DNA from 3 places in the Tepidibacillus infernus genome. Region 3 is predicted to be linked to each of the others. Evidence: predicted binding sites of a transcription regulator. Region 3 holds the regulator's gene; each other region holds the start of a gene.
What was found. Region 3 encodes LexA, which represses DNA repair genes until DNA is damaged. Its sites were predicted from a motif close to CGAACATATGTTCG; they were not measured.
Positions count from the first base shown of each region.

Region 1: uvrB (excinuclease ABC subunit UvrB) is a predicted target of LexA. The motif match lies at 3,328-3,341, and genes of this name have one in related genera.
Region 2: pcrA (DNA helicase PcrA) is a predicted target of LexA. The motif match lies at 3,175-3,188, and genes of this name have one in related genera.

Region 1 covers NZ_JBLWFI010000001.1:1,927,335-1,933,092, reverse strand. The annotation lists gene TEPIDINF_RS09735 (murein hydrolase activator EnvC family protein) at 1-386, shown strand, start outside; gene TEPIDINF_RS09730 (S41 family peptidase) at 452-1,879, shown strand; gene TEPIDINF_RS09725 (PDZ domain-containing protein) at 1,988-3,244, shown strand; gene uvrB (excinuclease ABC subunit UvrB) at 3,407-5,389, shown strand; gene uvrA (excinuclease ABC subunit UvrA) at 5,389-5,758, shown strand, end outside.
Region 2 covers NZ_JBLWFI010000002.1:26,604-32,361, reverse strand. The annotation lists gene ligA (NAD-dependent DNA ligase LigA) at 1-964, opposite strand, end outside; gene pcrA (DNA helicase PcrA) at 981-3,158, opposite strand; gene TEPIDINF_RS12570 (YitT family protein) at 3,358-3,954, shown strand; gene TEPIDINF_RS12565 (hypothetical protein) at 4,127-4,666, opposite strand; gene TEPIDINF_RS12560 (hypothetical protein) at 5,047-5,709, opposite strand.
Region 3 covers NZ_JBLWFI010000001.1:807,708-813,465, reverse strand. The annotation lists gene TEPIDINF_RS04205 (dicarboxylate/amino acid:cation symporter) at 1-339, opposite strand, end outside; gene TEPIDINF_RS04200 (hypothetical protein) at 487-687, opposite strand; gene yneA (cell division suppressor protein YneA) at 742-1,008, opposite strand; gene lexA (transcriptional repressor LexA) at 1,166-1,783, shown strand; gene glnA (type I glutamate--ammonia ligase) at 1,865-3,199, opposite strand; gene TEPIDINF_RS04180 (MerR family transcriptional regulator) at 3,249-3,650, opposite strand; gene TEPIDINF_RS04175 (methionine gamma-lyase family protein) at 3,823-5,094, opposite strand; gene TEPIDINF_RS04170 (AAA family ATPase) at 5,363-5,758, opposite strand, start outside.

The DNA of each region.
Region 1 (5,758 bases), 1.1 Mb from region 3:
GGCCATTACCTGCTAGTACTAGAATTACTTCAGATTTTGGCTTGAGAATCCATCCTATAACTGGTAAAAAGACTGGTCACGATGGAATTGACATCGGTGCTCCACAAGGAATAGATATTGTTGCAGCAGATGATGGGGTTGTTATCCTTGCTACTTATGTGAGTGGTTACGGTAATACAGTGATGATTGATCATGGGAGTGGTATTTGGACGTTGTATGGACACATACGAAATGGTGGAATTAAAGTAAAAGTAGGTCAAGAAGTGAAAAAAGGAGAAAAAATTGCTGAAGTTGGTTCTACTGGACGTTCTACTGGTCCACATTTACATTTTGAGGTTCAGAAAAATAAACAGGCTGTCAATCCATGGAATTATTTAAAGAAATAACTTCATATTTTGTACATGCCCATCATATAATGTAAATAGTCTAACGAAGGTGGTGCGTGGAATTGATGGTTAAGGGTCGTACATTATTAATCCTACTTGTACTATCAATTGTACTAAGTAGTTTGGTCACTGCAATGGTTGTTGATGGGAATGGAATCGTGATAAACCAACCATCTGGAACTGAATCCGTTCCGAAAGAGATGAATAAACTAGTTGATGTTTATCAGACCATATTACAATCATATGTTGAAAAGAAAAATGGAAACGAACTAATCGATGGGGCAATTAGAGGTATGGTTCAGTCCTTAAATGATCCACATTCCACATATATGGATGCGAAAGAATCGAAGGATTTTTTCGGAAGTTTAAATGATTCTTTTGAAGGGATTGGGACAGAGGTAACGATTGAAAATGGTAAAATCACTGTGATCGCGCCAATAAAAGGGAGTCCTTCTGAAAAAGCAGGAATTCGACCTAGAGACCAAATCATTAAAGTGAATGGCGAGTCTTTAGAAGGGCTTAATTTAATCGAAGCGGTTAGCAAAATTAGAGGACCAAAAGGGACAAAAGCAGTGTTAGAAATTGTTCGCCCAGGTATAGAGGCACCAATTGAGATAACTGTAATACGTGATGAAATTCCAATTGAAACCGTTTATTCAAGCACGATTTCTTCCAAAAAAGGAACATTGGGTAAAATTGAAATTACGAATTTTGGTGAGAATACAGCAGCGGAATTTAAAAAGGCTTTAAAAGACTTAGAAAGCAAGGGTATTAAAGGTTTAATTATTGATGTTCGCGGGAATCCCGGTGGATACCTACAGAGTGTATTAGAGATTGGGAATTTAGTTGTCCCAAATAAAGGGATTATTGTTCAAGTAGAGGACCGTAACAAAAAAAGAGAACAATATCATTCTGAAATGGAACAACCAAGCTACCCGATTGTTTCTCTAATTAACGGTGGAAGTGCCAGTGCTGCTGAAATATTAGTAGCTGCATTACAAGAGGCTGGACATTACCCAGTGGTTGGAGAGCCTTCCTTTGGTAAAGGTACGGTACAGAATCCTTTTGAACTTTCGGATGGCAGTAATGTTAAATTGACAGTTGCAAAATGGTTAACACCAAATGGAAATTGGATTCATCAAAAGGGAATTCAACCTGATGTGAAGATGGAACAGCCTGAATATTTCCATGCAGCACCATTTCCAGAAGATATTCAATTAAAACGAGATACAAATAGTAATGATGTGAAAAATCTACAGATTATATTGAATGGGTTAGGCTATAAAACAGGAAGAACTGATGGGTACTTTGATCAAGAGACGGTCTTAGCTGTTCAAGCCTTCCAAAAAGCAAATGGATTAAACGCAAGTGGTGTAGTGGATCAAGTCACTGCTAACAAGCTTCAAGATAAAATCATTGAACGAATTAGAGATCCAAAAAATGATTTGCAGCTTCAAGTAGCCATTGAAACATTATTAAAAGCAATAAAATAGAAAAGCAGGAAATCGAAATCCAAGTATCGAATAAATACCACATATGATGATGTGGTATTTTTCATTGGCTATTTTATGCAAAATGATCAAGGGAAGGAAGTCATATGAATGGAACTGCTAATTGAACTGATCAAGAAAATACCTTTTCTTTTTTTACAGCCTATGTTGTATATTGGTTTGATTCTGATCATCCTTCAATATAGAAGACAAATGATATTGGAAAGAGCCTTATTTAGTTCTCGGATTCATTCAGTTCCCTTAGAAGTACTAGGTTCTCTCGGATATGGATTGATTGGTGGTGTAGTTGGATCAGGTTTGATGATGTCATTAGGCGTAGTATTTCACCCATATGAGATGGGAATCGTTTGGTTGATTACTGCGATTTTAATTTTTTTTCATATTCGCTTTCTTTGTCTTTCCTATGCGGCAGGTATATTAGGACTATTAGCAGGTATCATGCGACTTTTTCCAACACCAGAAATAGTTTGGTTAAAACCATTTTGGGAGATGGTGACTCAATTACATATTCCCTCTCTTATCGCCATTGTTGCCATTTTACATTTGATCGAGGCATTTCTCATTCGCTTGCAAGCTGAAAAAACATCGACACCCTTATTCATCGAAACCAAAAGAGGAAAATTGATAGGGGGGCAATATATTCAAGCTTTTTGGCTACTACCCTTATTTTTAGTTGTTTCTACTGGTGATTCAAGTCAAGGAATCGAGCTATCCTCTACTTGGTGGCCTTTGATTGGTGGGTCATCAAGTCTAACGATTTTACCAGTTCCAGCTATCATTGGTTATTCAGATGTTACTACTGTTTATACATCTGTTGAAAAAAGCAAAGTGGCTTCAAAACACTTAATGATTTATAGCGTATTTTTATTTGGACTAGCTTTTGCTGCAGAATATTGGCTACCCCTTCAAATCATTGCTGCTCTTTTTGCAGCACTAGCTCATGAAGGATTAAGACTTATTGGGAAGAGGGCAGAAGCAAAAAGAAGTGTGCTTTTTGTTCATCCTAATGATGGTCTAAGAGTTCTAGAAGTGATCCCGGGAAGTCCAGCGGCAAGAATGGGGATCAAATCGGGTGAAACGATAAAAAAAGTGAATGGCATTCCAGTTACTGATAAACGAGGGCTTTATGAGGCTCTTCAAAGTCAATCAGCCTTTGCAAAGCTAGAAATCATTAATCTTTCAGGACATATCAAATTGGTTCAACATTCCCTTTATGAGGGTGATCATCATCAATTAGGAATCATCTTAGCTCCCGATGACGAAGCACCCTATTATATCGAAATGGAAGATCATAATTTGTTGAAATTATTTAGACAGAAAGTGGAAAAAATCTTCCGTGGGGCTTAAAAAGTAGATTTTTGCCAAGAATAGAATCAGAAGTAGACAAAGGCTGCTTAAAAACAAGTAGCTCGTTTTTTTTGACCATTCAAGGAACATTTGTTCTTTTCGTTTTCACTATAGATATGATATAATTTATTTATATGTGTGATTGACAAGGAGATATTGAGGATGGATCAAGTTTTCCAACTACAATCAGAGTATAAACCACAAGGGGATCAACCTAAAGCAATTGAAGCTTTAGTTCAGGGAATAAAAGAAAATAAACAACACCAAGTACTATTAGGGGCAACAGGGACAGGAAAAACATTTACGATGGCCAATGTGATTGCTCAAGTGAATAAACCAACTTTAGTGATTGCTCATAATAAAACGCTTGCTGCTCAATTGGCTAGTGAATTTAAGGAGTTTTTCCCTAATAACGCTGTTGAATATTTTGTAAGTTACTACGATTATTACCAACCAGAAGCCTATGTTCCACAGACGGATACGTATATTGAAAAAGATGCAAGCATCAATGATGAAATCGATAAATTACGCCACTCTGCGACTAGTGCTTTATTTGAACGAAAGGACGTTATTATTGTCGCTAGTGTGTCAAGTATTTATGGATTAGGATCTCCAGAAGAGTATCGAGAGCTTGTTCTTTCATTAAGAGTAGGAATGGAACGAGAGCGAAATGAAGTCTTAAGAAAATTGGTGGATATTCAATATCAGCGAAATGATATTAATTTCACTCGTGGAACCTTCCGAGTTCGTGGCGATGTGATTGAAATCTTTCCGGCTTCTCGTAGTGAACAAGCGGTACGTGTCGAGTTTTTTGGCGATGAGATCGAACGAATTCGGGAAATCGATGTGCTTACAGGTGAAATTATTGGTGACCGAGATCACATCGCGATTTTTCCTGCTTCTCACTTCGTAACAAGAGAAGAAAAAATGAAATTAGCACTTAAAAATATCGAAGAGGAATTAGACGCTAGATTAAAAGAATTAAGAGATCAAGGGAAATTATTGGAAGCCCAGCGTTTAGAACAAAGAACAAGATATGATCTGGAAATGATGGCAGAGGTTGGATTTTGTTCAGGAATTGAGAACTATTCTAGGCATTTAGAAGGAAGGCCTGCTGGTTCTACTCCTAACACCTTGTTAGATTATTTTCCTGATGATTTTTTAATGATGATCGATGAATCCCATGTAACGATTCCCCAAATTCGGGGAATGTACAATGGAGATAGGGCACGTAAACAGGTACTTGTCGATCATGGCTTTCGTTTGCCTTCCGCTTTGGATAACAGGCCTCTATGGTTTGATGAATTTGAAAAGCACATTCACCAAATCGTTTATGTTTCGGCTACACCTGGACCCTATGAATTGGAACATGCCCCAGAAGTAATCGAACAAATTATTCGTCCAACTGGGTTACTAGACCCTGTCATTGATGTTCGCCCAATTAAAGGACAAATTGATGATTTAATTGGTGAAATCAATTTACGAATCGAAAAAGAAGAACGAGTCATGGTGACTACCTTAACGAAAAAGATGGCAGAGGATTTAACAGACTATCTAAAGGAAATTGGTATCAAGGTGAAATACCTTCATTCAGATATTAAAACCTTGGAACGAATGCAAATTATACGTGGATTGCGACTAGGAGAGTTTGATGTTCTTGTGGGAATCAACCTTTTAAGAGAAGGTTTAGATATACCAGAAGTTTCATTGGTTGCAATTCTTGATGCAGATAAAGAAGGGTTTTTACGTTCTGAAACTTCTTTAATTCAGACGATTGGCCGGGCAGCGAGAAACGCTAATGGCATGGTGATTATGTATGCGGATAAAATCACCGATTCAATGAGAAGAGCGATAGAAGAAACGGAACGACGCCGTAACATTCAGATCGCTTATAATAAAGAACATCACATTGTTCCTATGACCATTCGTAAGAAAGTGAGCGATGTGATCGAAGCAGTGAAGGTTGCTGAGCAAAAGGCTGATTATGGTCAAGGAAAACAGAGAAAAATGAGTAAGAAGGAAAGAGTTCAAATGATTGAGCGTTTAGAAAAAGAAATGAAAGCTGCTGCTAAAGAACTCCATTTTGAAAAAGCAGCAGAATTACGTGATCTCATCATGGAATTGAAAGTGGAAGGGGATCTATAATGCCACAAGAAAAGATTGAAATAAAAGGAGCAAGGGTTCACAACCTAAAAAATATTGATGTATCGATTCCCCGTGACAAATTTGTCGTATTGACTGGGTTAAGTGGTTCAGGGAAATCCTCTTTAGCCTTTGATACGATTTATGCTGAAGGGCAACGCCGTTATGTGGAATCTTTATCAGCTTATGCTAGACAGTTTTTAGGTCAAATGGATAAACCGGATGTGGATTCTATTGATGGATTGTCCCCCGCTATTTCCATTGATCAAAAAACCACTAGCAAAAATCCTCGTTCTACTGTTGGAACGGTTACGGAAATTTACGATTATTTACGTCTATTATTTGCACGAATCGGAAAACCACATTGTCCTG
Region 2 (5,758 bases), on a different contig from region 3:
CTAGTACGGTAACCACTTCTTCCGCAGGAAACTTATAAGCAATCGCCCATCTTGGACTTTTGGCCGTAAAACCAAGGCGTTGTTGCAATTCATAAGAATCCACCTTAATCACCATTCCGTCTATTTCATAGGGAAGATGTGGCCTTTTTTCGGTCCAACCCTGAATAAACTGGATAACCTCCTCCATCGCAGAAAATAGACGTCGTTCGGGGTTCACTTTTAAACCAAGCTGTTCTAAAAAATTTAATCCTTCACTATGGGATTTTAATTCGATTCCTTCGATCGACCCAATTCCGTAAAGAAAAAGATCTAATGCTCTTTCTGCAGCTACTTTAGGGTCTAATTGTCTTAAAGAACCCGCTGCGGCATTCCGAGGATTAGCAAAAAGAGGCTCGCCATTTTGTTCCCGTTGCTTGTTGATTCGTTGAAATTCTTTTTTTGGTAGATACGCTTCTCCTCTTACTTCGATGGTAACGGGATCCTTTAATCTTAAAGGTAAGGAGCGAATCGTTTTTAAGTTTTGTGTAATATCCTCACCAATCGTACCGTCTCCTCGTGTTGCTCCACGCACAAACAAGCCATTTTCATAGGTTAGAGAAACAGCAAGGCCATCAATTTTAAGCTCAACCATGTAATTCACTTGCTCTCCACCTACTGCTTGGCGTACACGACGATCAAATTCATAAAGGTCTTGTTCATTAAAAGCATTACCTAAAGATAACAATGGAATGCGATGTTCAACCTTTTGAAATTGATCAAGTGGTACTCCCCCTACTCTTTGTGTAGGTGAATCAGGGGTGATCAAATCTGGATACTCTGCTTCAATGGCGATCAATTCCTGCATCAATTGATCATACTCTTGGTCTGTAATTGTAGGCTGATCTTGGACATAGTAACGATAACTATGTTCATTGATCGTTTTGCGTAATTCCTCGATTCGTTTGTTTGCTTGCTGCTTGTCCATCTTTAATTCTTCCTTCCTACTCCACTTTTTCAATAGGTGCAAACCTGGCTAACAGCTTTTTAATACCGATTGGGGTTGGAAAAGCAATTTGCAATTCCAAATCATCACGTTCCCCTTTTACCGTAACAACTGTTCCAATCCCCCACTTAGTATGTTTCACTTTATCCCCTACTTGCCAATCCGAACGAGGTTCAGGTCTTTTTTGCATCTCGGGCATAGTCGCCCTTTGCATAGGTCGGGTAGGTTGTGACCTTTCGCGTAAATCCTCTAAGACGTCCTCAGGTATCTCTTTAATAAAACGTGAAGGTGGATTTATTTGTGTTCTACCAAATAGCATCCGTGAACCAGCATGGGTCAGATATAATTCTTGCTCTGCCCGTGTAATTCCAACATAGGCTAGTCTTCGCTCTTCTTCCATTTCGTCCTCTTCCATTAACGCCCGATTATGAGGGAAAATGCCTTCTTCCATTCCTGCCAAGAAGACAACAGGAAATTCAAGTCCCTTCGCACTATGAAGGGTCATCATCGTAACACCTTTCTCTGCTTCAGCTTCATCCATTTGATCCACATCACTCACAAGTGCAATTTCTGTTAAGAAGGTCACTAATGATTTATCTTCACTTTTATTTTCAAATTCTAATGTGACAGAGAGTAATTCTTCAATATTTTCCAAGCGACTTTCTGCTTCCAGAGTTTTTTCTTTCTTTAATTCTTCACGGTAGCCTGTTTTCTCAATCACCTGTTCTGTTAATTCTGAGACCCCAAGATAATCTACCATTTGGCTAAATTGAGAAATGATCCCTGCAAATTCGCTCACCTTATTGGCTGCTTTTGCACTTAAACCGATAAAATCGACAACTTGAATAGCAGCAAACATCGATGTGCCTTGAGATGCAGCATATTCTGCAATTTTATCTACTGTTGCAGCTCCAATCCCCCGTTTAGGGACATTGATCACTCTACGTAAACTAATATCATCATCTGGATTGACGATTAAGCGAAGATACGCCATGATATCCTTGATTTCTTTGCGATCATAGAACTTGGTACCGCCAACCATTTTATAAGGAATATTCGATTTGATAAAAATTTCCTCAATCACACGAGTTTGGGCATTTGTCCGATATAGGACAGCAAAATCATGATACTGTTTTCCTTTGTCAATGCCATCTTGAATCACTTTGGCAATAAAATAGGCTTCATCATGTTCATTCATCGCTTCGTAAAGCGTAATTTTTTCTCCTTGAGGGTTCTCTGTCCAAAGATTTTTCTCTTTACGCTGAAAATTATTTTTAATGACCTCATTGGCTGCACGCAGAATATTCTTCGTTGAACGGTAATTTTGTTCCAGTTTAATCACTTGAGCATTAGGAAAATCCTTTTCAAAGTTTAGGATATTTTGAATATCTGCTCCACGCCATTTGTAAATCGATTGGTCTGTATCTCCAACGACACAGATATTTTGATAATGGTCTGCTAACATTTGTACTAATAGGTATTGTGCACGGTTTGTATCTTGATACTCATCAATATGAATATATTTAAATTTATTTTGATAAAAAGCTAATACTTCCGGTACTTGTTGAAATAATTGAACCGTTACCATGATCAAATCATCAAAATCTAAAGAGTGATTCGCCTTTAGCCTTGCTTGATACTTCTCATAAACGGCAAGTACCTTTTGCATAAAAAAGTCGTTCGCTATTTTGGCAAAAGCCTCTGGTGATTTCAGTTCATTCTTCGCTTGACTAATGGTGGCTTGAATCGCCTTTGGTTCAAACTTTTTGTTATCGATATTCAGTTCATTCATAATCTGTTTGATCACGTTCAACTGATCTGATGCATCTAAAATCGAGAAATTATTAGAATAGCCAAGTCGTTGAATATCTTTACGTAAAATACGGACACACATCGAATGGAAGGTAGAGATCCAAATGTCTTCTGCCTGTGGTCCCACTAATCGTGCAACGCGATCCTTCATTTCTCTTGCAGCTTTATTGGTAAAGGTAATCGCTAAGATACTCCATGGTGCAATCCCTTTATATAGTAAATGAGCAATACGATGGGTCAAAACCTTTGTTTTGCCACTTCCTGCTCCAGCTAGGATCAATAATGGTCCATTAATTGTTTCAACCGCTTTTTGTTGTTGTGGATTTAACCCTTTAAAAATATCATTACCTATCATTTGTTCCATTTTCTCCACCCTTTATCGCACGTTTGTTCGTTTTCCGGTTTCTCTACCAAATTATATCGAATCCGTCCCCTTGATTCAATAAGAAGGCAGGATTCAGAAAGTTTTTTTCAGAGTGGGACAATGGTTTTTCGTTTCTATGAATTTTAACAAGCATACAAAAATATACATAAAGAGATGGACAAAATAGGGGATGAATAAAGTGCAGCTCTTTTCTAAAGCAATTGCGATTCTATTAGGTAGTTTGATCCTTGCGGTAGGAATCAACTTTTTCCTTGTTCCTTTTCATTTATTAGATGGGGGAATGATTGGGATTGCATTGATTGTCAATTATTTGTCAGGAGTGAAGGTGGGCTTAACTATTATTTTATTAAGCATTCCAATATATCTATTGGCTTGGTTTAAATATCGATCATTTTTCTATCATAGTATTCATGGGATGCTCATCTCTTCTTTATTTATCGATGTTTTACGTCCGTATCAATACTATTTTTTGTATTATATAGAACTTGATCCATTAAGCAGTTCGATTATAGGTGGGCTCTTTGTCGGAACGGGAATTGGCATCATGCTCCGATTTAAAACAAGTACAGGCGGCACAGATCTATTAGCCCAATATTTGTCTACAATTCTTCCTATTAACGTTGGCTTGATCATTTTTATGATTGATGCGATCGTGATCTACTTAGGCGGGGTTTTGATTTCGAAGGAAACCTTAATTCTCTCCTTTATTACGATCATGGCAGTCGGTGTGGCCACATCTCTTTTAACCTGGAAGCAAAAGAAGGTGGTAAAATAAGAAATCAATGAACCAATTTTCTAATTCTGTCGTTCCTTGCCTTCCAAGACTTCCTAATAGAACTAAAATTACAAAAGCAGGAAGAACAATGAATGTAAATATTGTATATATTCGGACGATATATCTTTCAACCAAAGTTATAATCGCAACAATCAAAGTGACCAATATAAAACTATAGTAAACTACCCAAAACCAAGTAGGAAGTGTCGACCCCATTTAGATCATCTCCATCTAATACAAAAAAGTCAGCAATAACATTTATCTTATCATTTGCAATAGCAATTTCTCTCAAAACTCCACTAAGTCGTTTTTCTTTAATAATATTATTGTTTTTGATATTTATTTTCGTTAATAGTCCAGAATCTATTGAAGTGTTATGGATAACATATAAAAAATTATCTTTTACAACCAACTTAATTGGCAGTTTTTTTGTTTTTATATAGCGTTTATTCCCAGGTTCCGATGGTATTCCTGTAACAGGTACGTATAAATTCTCTTTATAAATCTTTTCTTTTTGTAAGCCACCAATATCGAGATTGATTTCTTCTACAACATCCCAATTTTGCGAAAATAGAACTATTTTACTTTTATTGTAAAGATTAGATGTAAAGATTACTCCATATTTAAATGATAATATGTTATTGTTGGACTGTTGTGTACATCCTAGGCTAACTATAAGTAGCCCTATTATCATTAATTTCAATTTTATCATGCAGCATGACCACCAGCCCATGCACTCGAGCTACTACTAGCAGTGTCTAACGTCACTAGAAACATTCCAGGTCTTGAATAGTAACCAGCTTGTATTGAAACGTCTCCAGAAACCTTTGAATCCCCATAATATTTGGAAACTTCACGAGATTTCCATTGCTTTTTAATGATTCAGTTTGCATTTTTTCCTGTTTTATCTCTGTCAGCTGTTTTTTAGTTTGGTGATGATTTTACTAGGTAGACGTCAACAATGAAAAAATAGTTCCCATTTTAAAAATATTATTAAAAATCGGGAACGTTTTTTCTATTTATAATGTCTAAAAGCCCACATTTCATTACTTGGAACGTAGGCTTTTGTTTTAAATACTTCTTCTTTAGAGATTACGAAATACCACCTGTGGCACTGCAATAAAATTCTGCAGATACCCTCAGATCGTACCATGTCATTCCGCTATATACAACATAACCTTGAGCCACTACATAGAAAGTGCGTCCACCATCAATAATACTCTCATCAATATAGTTACTATACCAGGTGTATCCGGAAGTTGCAGACTTAATGCTACTAACGTAGCTATTACTGGAAATCAATTGCCTGTCGTGAAAGCTACTGTAATAGGTTTCAATATTGGCAGTTATGTCGATTTTTACGCTTTTTGTTCCAACAGATACGTAGTCACTCTTTGTAACTGTTTGAAAAGCCATTGGCTGTATTTCACTTACCTTTTTAGCATGTTCTTCTGGGGTCAGCGCATTCGACTTATCGAATTTCAGTTTCGGAGTCTTCAATTGATATTCTCCAATAGCTTTGAGTGAAGCTTTAAATTCCTCAATAGGGGCTGCATTAGAAAAATCAAATTCTTCAAAAGGCTTAAGTTCGATTCTTGCGTTATACTTTTCTCTTGCTTCTTCGACAGCCGATTGGTAATGGTTATACAGTTCTTTTTTATCAGAAATCGTTATATCATCAGTTGTTGCAAAAACAGCAGTGCTCATAGAGAGCATCATAATTAATGCTAACGTTAGACTAAGGATTCTTTTCATAATTATCACCATTCCATTCATAACTTTAGAAATACAAAATTGTACATCA
Region 3 (5,758 bases):
TTGAAGCATTTCTACGCCTATTCCTGGTTTTAAAACATAAGCCACAATCAAACCAATGATAAGAGAAATAACTGAGGTAAAGATATATAAAAACAGTAATTTAATGCTATATCTCCCTATTTTCTTGATGTCACCCAAACTTGACATACTCGTTACTAATGAAACAAGCACCAATGGTACTACTATAAATTGGATCAATTTAATAAAACCAACGCCTACTAGATGCAGAATGTTTTTATCTAAAAATTGAATCATTTCATCAGGAACTAGAAGGTTGATAAAAAATCCTGCCCCTATACCAAGTATCATCGCTAAAAAGATTTTCGTAGATTGATTCATTTTTATATATCTTCCTTTCACTATAATAGGGTGCTACGTTAAATGATTATAATGAAAGTTTGAAATTTAATCAATGCAAGAATGTGCTGATGGTGAAAATAGTAAAGAGTAACACGCGGTTACTCTTTGTTTAAAAAATTAACCTATCTAATCATATGGAAGGTATCCATTGATTAAAGTTTCAACATGATGATATGGATTGAAATCATCAAATCGACCATAAGAATAATGGAGGACTTCCTCTCTTCCGGTTGATTCATTCACATTCACTCGACTTATCTGGTATTCCTCTTGTGGAAAAAAATGCGGATCTACCCTTGCAATATCATTAGGAAACCCCGGTATCATCTTATCCCTCCTTTATAATACATTATGTCTAAAAGAAGAATATTTTAGTATAAATTAGTCTAGAGGAATCTTAAGCACTTGGCCAGGATAAATCATTGCTTCTGATAATTCATTTAATTCTCGAATGTTGTATATCAATTCCCTAAAATCCATTTTGCCATTGTAATAAGGTTTGGCTATTGACCATAATGTATCACCTTCTTGGACTATTACTTCAATGTATTGTGGCGTTTTCTTCTGATTAATTTCCTTTCCATACACGATTGTTGAGATCACAAACGTTATTAAAATAACAAATAAAACTATTAAAATCCTTTTCATAAGAACCCTCCGAACATTTATTCTTAATTATAATTTTATTATATTTTAGAACAAATGTTCCTGTCAAGCTAAAATTTCGAACGAGTGTTTGCGCAATCGATTGATTTATGTTATAATAAAAAACAAGAAAGATATGGTATTTCAGAGGTGAATGATGATGAATAATTTATCGAACAGACAAAAGGCAATTTTTGATTTTATTAAACAAAAGGTGAAAGAAAAAGGTTATCCCCCATCAGTTAGAGAAATTGGAGAAGCTGTTGGTTTAGCCTCTAGTTCAACAGTACACGGGCATTTGTCTAGATTAGAAAAGAAGGGCTTAATTCGAAGAGATCCTACAAAGCCTAGGGCTATTGAGATTTTGGTAGATGATGATTTACCTAAGATGGACAAAGAGATGGTTAGAGTTCCATTGATAGGAAAGGTTACTGCTGGAGAGCCTATCACTGCCATTGAAAATGTAGAAGATTATTTTCCACTACCTGCTAGTATTGTAAATGGTGATGACGTTTATATGCTTGTTGTTCAAGGAGAAAGCATGATTGAAGCCGGTATATATGATGGAGATTATGTGATTGTTCGCCAGCAACCTGTAGCTAATAATGGGGAAATTGTCGTAGCCATGACTGATGAGGGAGAAGCAACGGTTAAGAGATTTTTTAAAGAAAAAAACCATATTCGACTTCAACCTGAAAACTCAACGATGAAACCTATTTTATTACCACAAGTGACTATTTTAGGAAAGGTAATTGGATTATTTAGAAATATTCACTAACATTAGTAATTCTACTATAAATCCCCCTTCTCCATAAGGATGAAGGGGGATTTCATTTTAAATTAAAATAGATTTAATTTTTTAATATAGCTTCATATATTGGTCTCTTTCCCATTGATGAACATGGGTCCTAAATAGATCCCATTCAATTTGTTTAGCCTCAACAAAATGCTCCACTGCATGGCTACCTAGCGCAGATAGAATGACTTCATTCTTTAATAGTTCATGAATAGCTTCTAATAAAGTTGCTGGTAAATTATCTATTCCTTCTGCAATTCGTTCTTCCTCTGTCATAACGTAAATGTTACGATCGACAGGAGCTGGCAATTTGATTTTATTCTTAATTCCATCTAATCCTGCTTTCAATAGTACAGTTAAAGCTAAATATGGATTGGCTGATGGATCTGGATGACGCACTTCAATTCTCGTACTTAAACCTCGGGAAGCAGGGATACGAATTAAAGGACTTCTATTTTGTGCGGACCAAGCAACATATACTGGAGCTTCGTAACCTGGAACTAATCTTTTATATGAATTCACTGTTGGATTTGTTATTGCTGCTAATGAACGCGCATGTTTAAGTATGCCTGCAATAAAGTATCTAGCTGTTTCAGATAACCCCAATGAATCGTTTGGATCATAGAATGTATTCTCATTACCTTTAAATAAAGAAAGATGATTATGCATTCCTGAGCCATTCACACCATATAAGGGTTTTGGCATAAAGGTAGCATGTAAACCATGTTTACGAGCTATCGTTTTTACGACTAGCTTAAAAGTTTGAATGTTATCTGCAGTACGAACAGCATCAGCATATTTAAAATCAATCTCGTGCTGACCTGGAGCTACTTCATGATGAGAAGCCTCAACTTCAAATCCCATTCTGTCTAAAGTAAGTACGATATCACGTCGGCAGTTTTCACCTAAATCTACAGGAGCTAAATCAAAATAAGCTCCATTATCGTTTAATTGTAACGTAGGTTCTCCTTTTTCATCCGTCTTAAATAGAAAGAATTCTGGTTCTGGCCCAACGTTCATAGCAGTAAAACCTAATTCTTCAGCTTCTTTTAAAGCCCTTTTTAAAATTCCCCTTGGATCCCCTTCAAACGGAGTACCATCTGGCATATAAATATCGCAAATTAAACGTGCCACTTTTCCTTCCTCAGATCCCCATGGAAAAACAACCCAAGTGTCAAGATCAGGATACAGATACATATCAGATTCTTCGATACGAACAAATCCCTCTATAGAAGATCCATCAAACATGATTTTATTATCCAATGCTTTTTCCAGTTGACTCACAGGTACTTCAACATTCTTAATAGAACCCATTAAATCAGTAAACATTAAACGAATAAAGCGTACATTTTCTTCCTTTGCCATCCTAATAATATCTTCTCTACTAAATTTGGACATCTTCATACTCTCCTTTTTATCTATTCTCAAATGCAGTCGCATTTAAGTTTTAATGGAAAAATCTCGATAACTCCCCCTGGATTAGCGAAGTCTGACCTGGCTTTTGTTGTAAAATTTCTCTCTTTAAAATTTGTCTTAATTCTGTCTTTGAGATCTCAGACCGTTGTGTTTGTTGTAATTGTTTCATTTCAAGCTCTTGTTGCTCTATTTCATTTCTTAAGAGAATTTCCTTTATTCCTGCTATATTTACTTTCTTATCTAACAGACTTTTTATTTCTAATAGATGGTCAATATCATGGAATGAGAAGAGACGTTGCCTACCCTTGGTTCTTGCTGGTTTTATCAAACCTTGGTCTTCATAATAACGAATTTGTCGAGCAGACAATTCCGTAAGTTCCATTACAATACTAATCGGAAATAGCGGTCGATTTCTTCGTTCAAAATCATTCATGAAAACTCTCCTTATCATATATCCTTATCATATAATGGTTTTATTTTAATTCATGTTAGTTTTATTGTCAATAATATGTTAGAAAAACTTACATATAAAATTATAAAAAATAAAGAGGCATCTCTCACATCAAAATATAGCCTCTTTCCTAAAATGCAAACAAAATATATGATTAAGCAATAGATAAAATCCCCTTGTCTACCATTATCTCGATAGCCGTTAATATCCCCCATTTTACATGGTGGTAGGTAAGCCCACCTTGAACATAAGCAATATATGGAGAACGGATAGGTGCATCACCAGATAATTCAAGACTTGCTCCTTGTATAAATGTACCTGCTGCCATAATAACAGAATCTTGATATCCGGGAATCTGATTTGGCACTGGTATAACGTGAGAATCAATTGGTGATCCTTTTTGAATCCCTTGTAAAAAAGTAATTAGTGTATTTGGATTATTGAACTTTACAGCTTGAATAATATCATGTCTGACTTCATTCCAACTAGGATTGGTCTCAAAACCTAGTTGTTCGAATAGGGCTGCAGCAAAAATACTCCCCTTTAAAGCTTCGCCCACAAAATGAGGGGCTAAGAAAAAGCCTTGATAAAAGTCAGCCATATGCCCATGCATGGAGCCAACCTTCGCCCCAATACCCGGGGCTGTTAATCGGTAAGAAATTTTCTCAATGTAAACTTTTTTTCCTACAATATATCCTCCTGTTTTAGCTAAACCTCCACCAGGATTTTTGATCAAAGAACCAACAATAACATCAACACCAATTCCAGTAGGTTCTTGTTTTTCAGTAAATTCTCCATAACAATTATCAACAAAAGTAATTAGATCTGGTTTAATCTCCTTTACAAAAGTAACCATCTCCTTTATTTCTTCAATACTAAAAGAGGGTCTCCATGAATATCCTCTAGAACGTTGAATCGCAATGACTTTAGTGTTTTGATTGATTTTTTTGGCCACTTCTTCAAAATTAACTTTTCCCTGTTTGGTTAAAGGAACAGATTGATATGTAATTCCCCATTCTTTTAATGATCCCATACCTTCACCATGAATACCAATCACTTCTTCCAACGTATCATATGGATCACCTGTAATATATAAGAGTTCATCCCCAGGTCGTAGTAACCCAAATAGGCCTATAGATAAAGCGTGAGTACCTGATACAATATGAGGACGAACTAGACCTGCTTCAGCTTCAAATACATCTGCATAAATTTGATCTAACATATCCCGCCCCATGTCATCATAACCATAACCAGTTGAAGAAAGTAAGTGAAAATCTGAAACATGGTGGTTTTGAAAAGCCTTCAAAACTTTACCTTGATTATAGCTTGCAATTTGATCAATCTCTTGTATACGAGTCGAAATTTGTTTTTCTACTTGAATGACTATCCTTTCGAATTCCTTGCCATATTTAAAAAACGAAAACATGCCAAAATCATTCCTTCTAATATATATTGTTAACTTAATAAGGCATTAAATCCTGATTCAGACATCAATATATAGTCCTTCCTTTCTCTTATAAAGATTCCTTTACATTACCCTTTTTTAACAAAATCATCAACTACTATAATACACTTTTAATACGAAAAAGACATCCCCTATAATAAAACCCACAAAAGTGACGGATTCCTTAAAAGCTATTCCGACTACTTTTGTGGGGCTCTCAAATACGGAAAAGAAAGTTGACTTTCTTTAATTAAAAAAGGAATGATTCTTTCCCACGTATTTTAATTTCTAAAAAATCTTCAGGCTGAATGGTCATCAAAACCTGTTTTGAATTTGGAATTTGTTGTTCACTAATAAGACGAACAGCTTGATTCCGAATCGCTTTTTCAATCCAATTACGAACAAGTCTTGCATTACTAAAACTTCGTAGTGGATTATTAATTTCTTCGGTAAGAAACTGTTTCAACTTTTGTTTAGCAGAGCTAGATAAAATATATTCTCTTTCATTGACCATTACCTCTGCAATATCTAATAACTGCTCAATTGAATAGTCATCAAAATGAAGTTGGATAGGAAATCTTGAATGAAGTCCAGGGTTAGAACGGATAAAACTCTCCATTTCAAAAGAGTAGCCTGCCAAAATCAA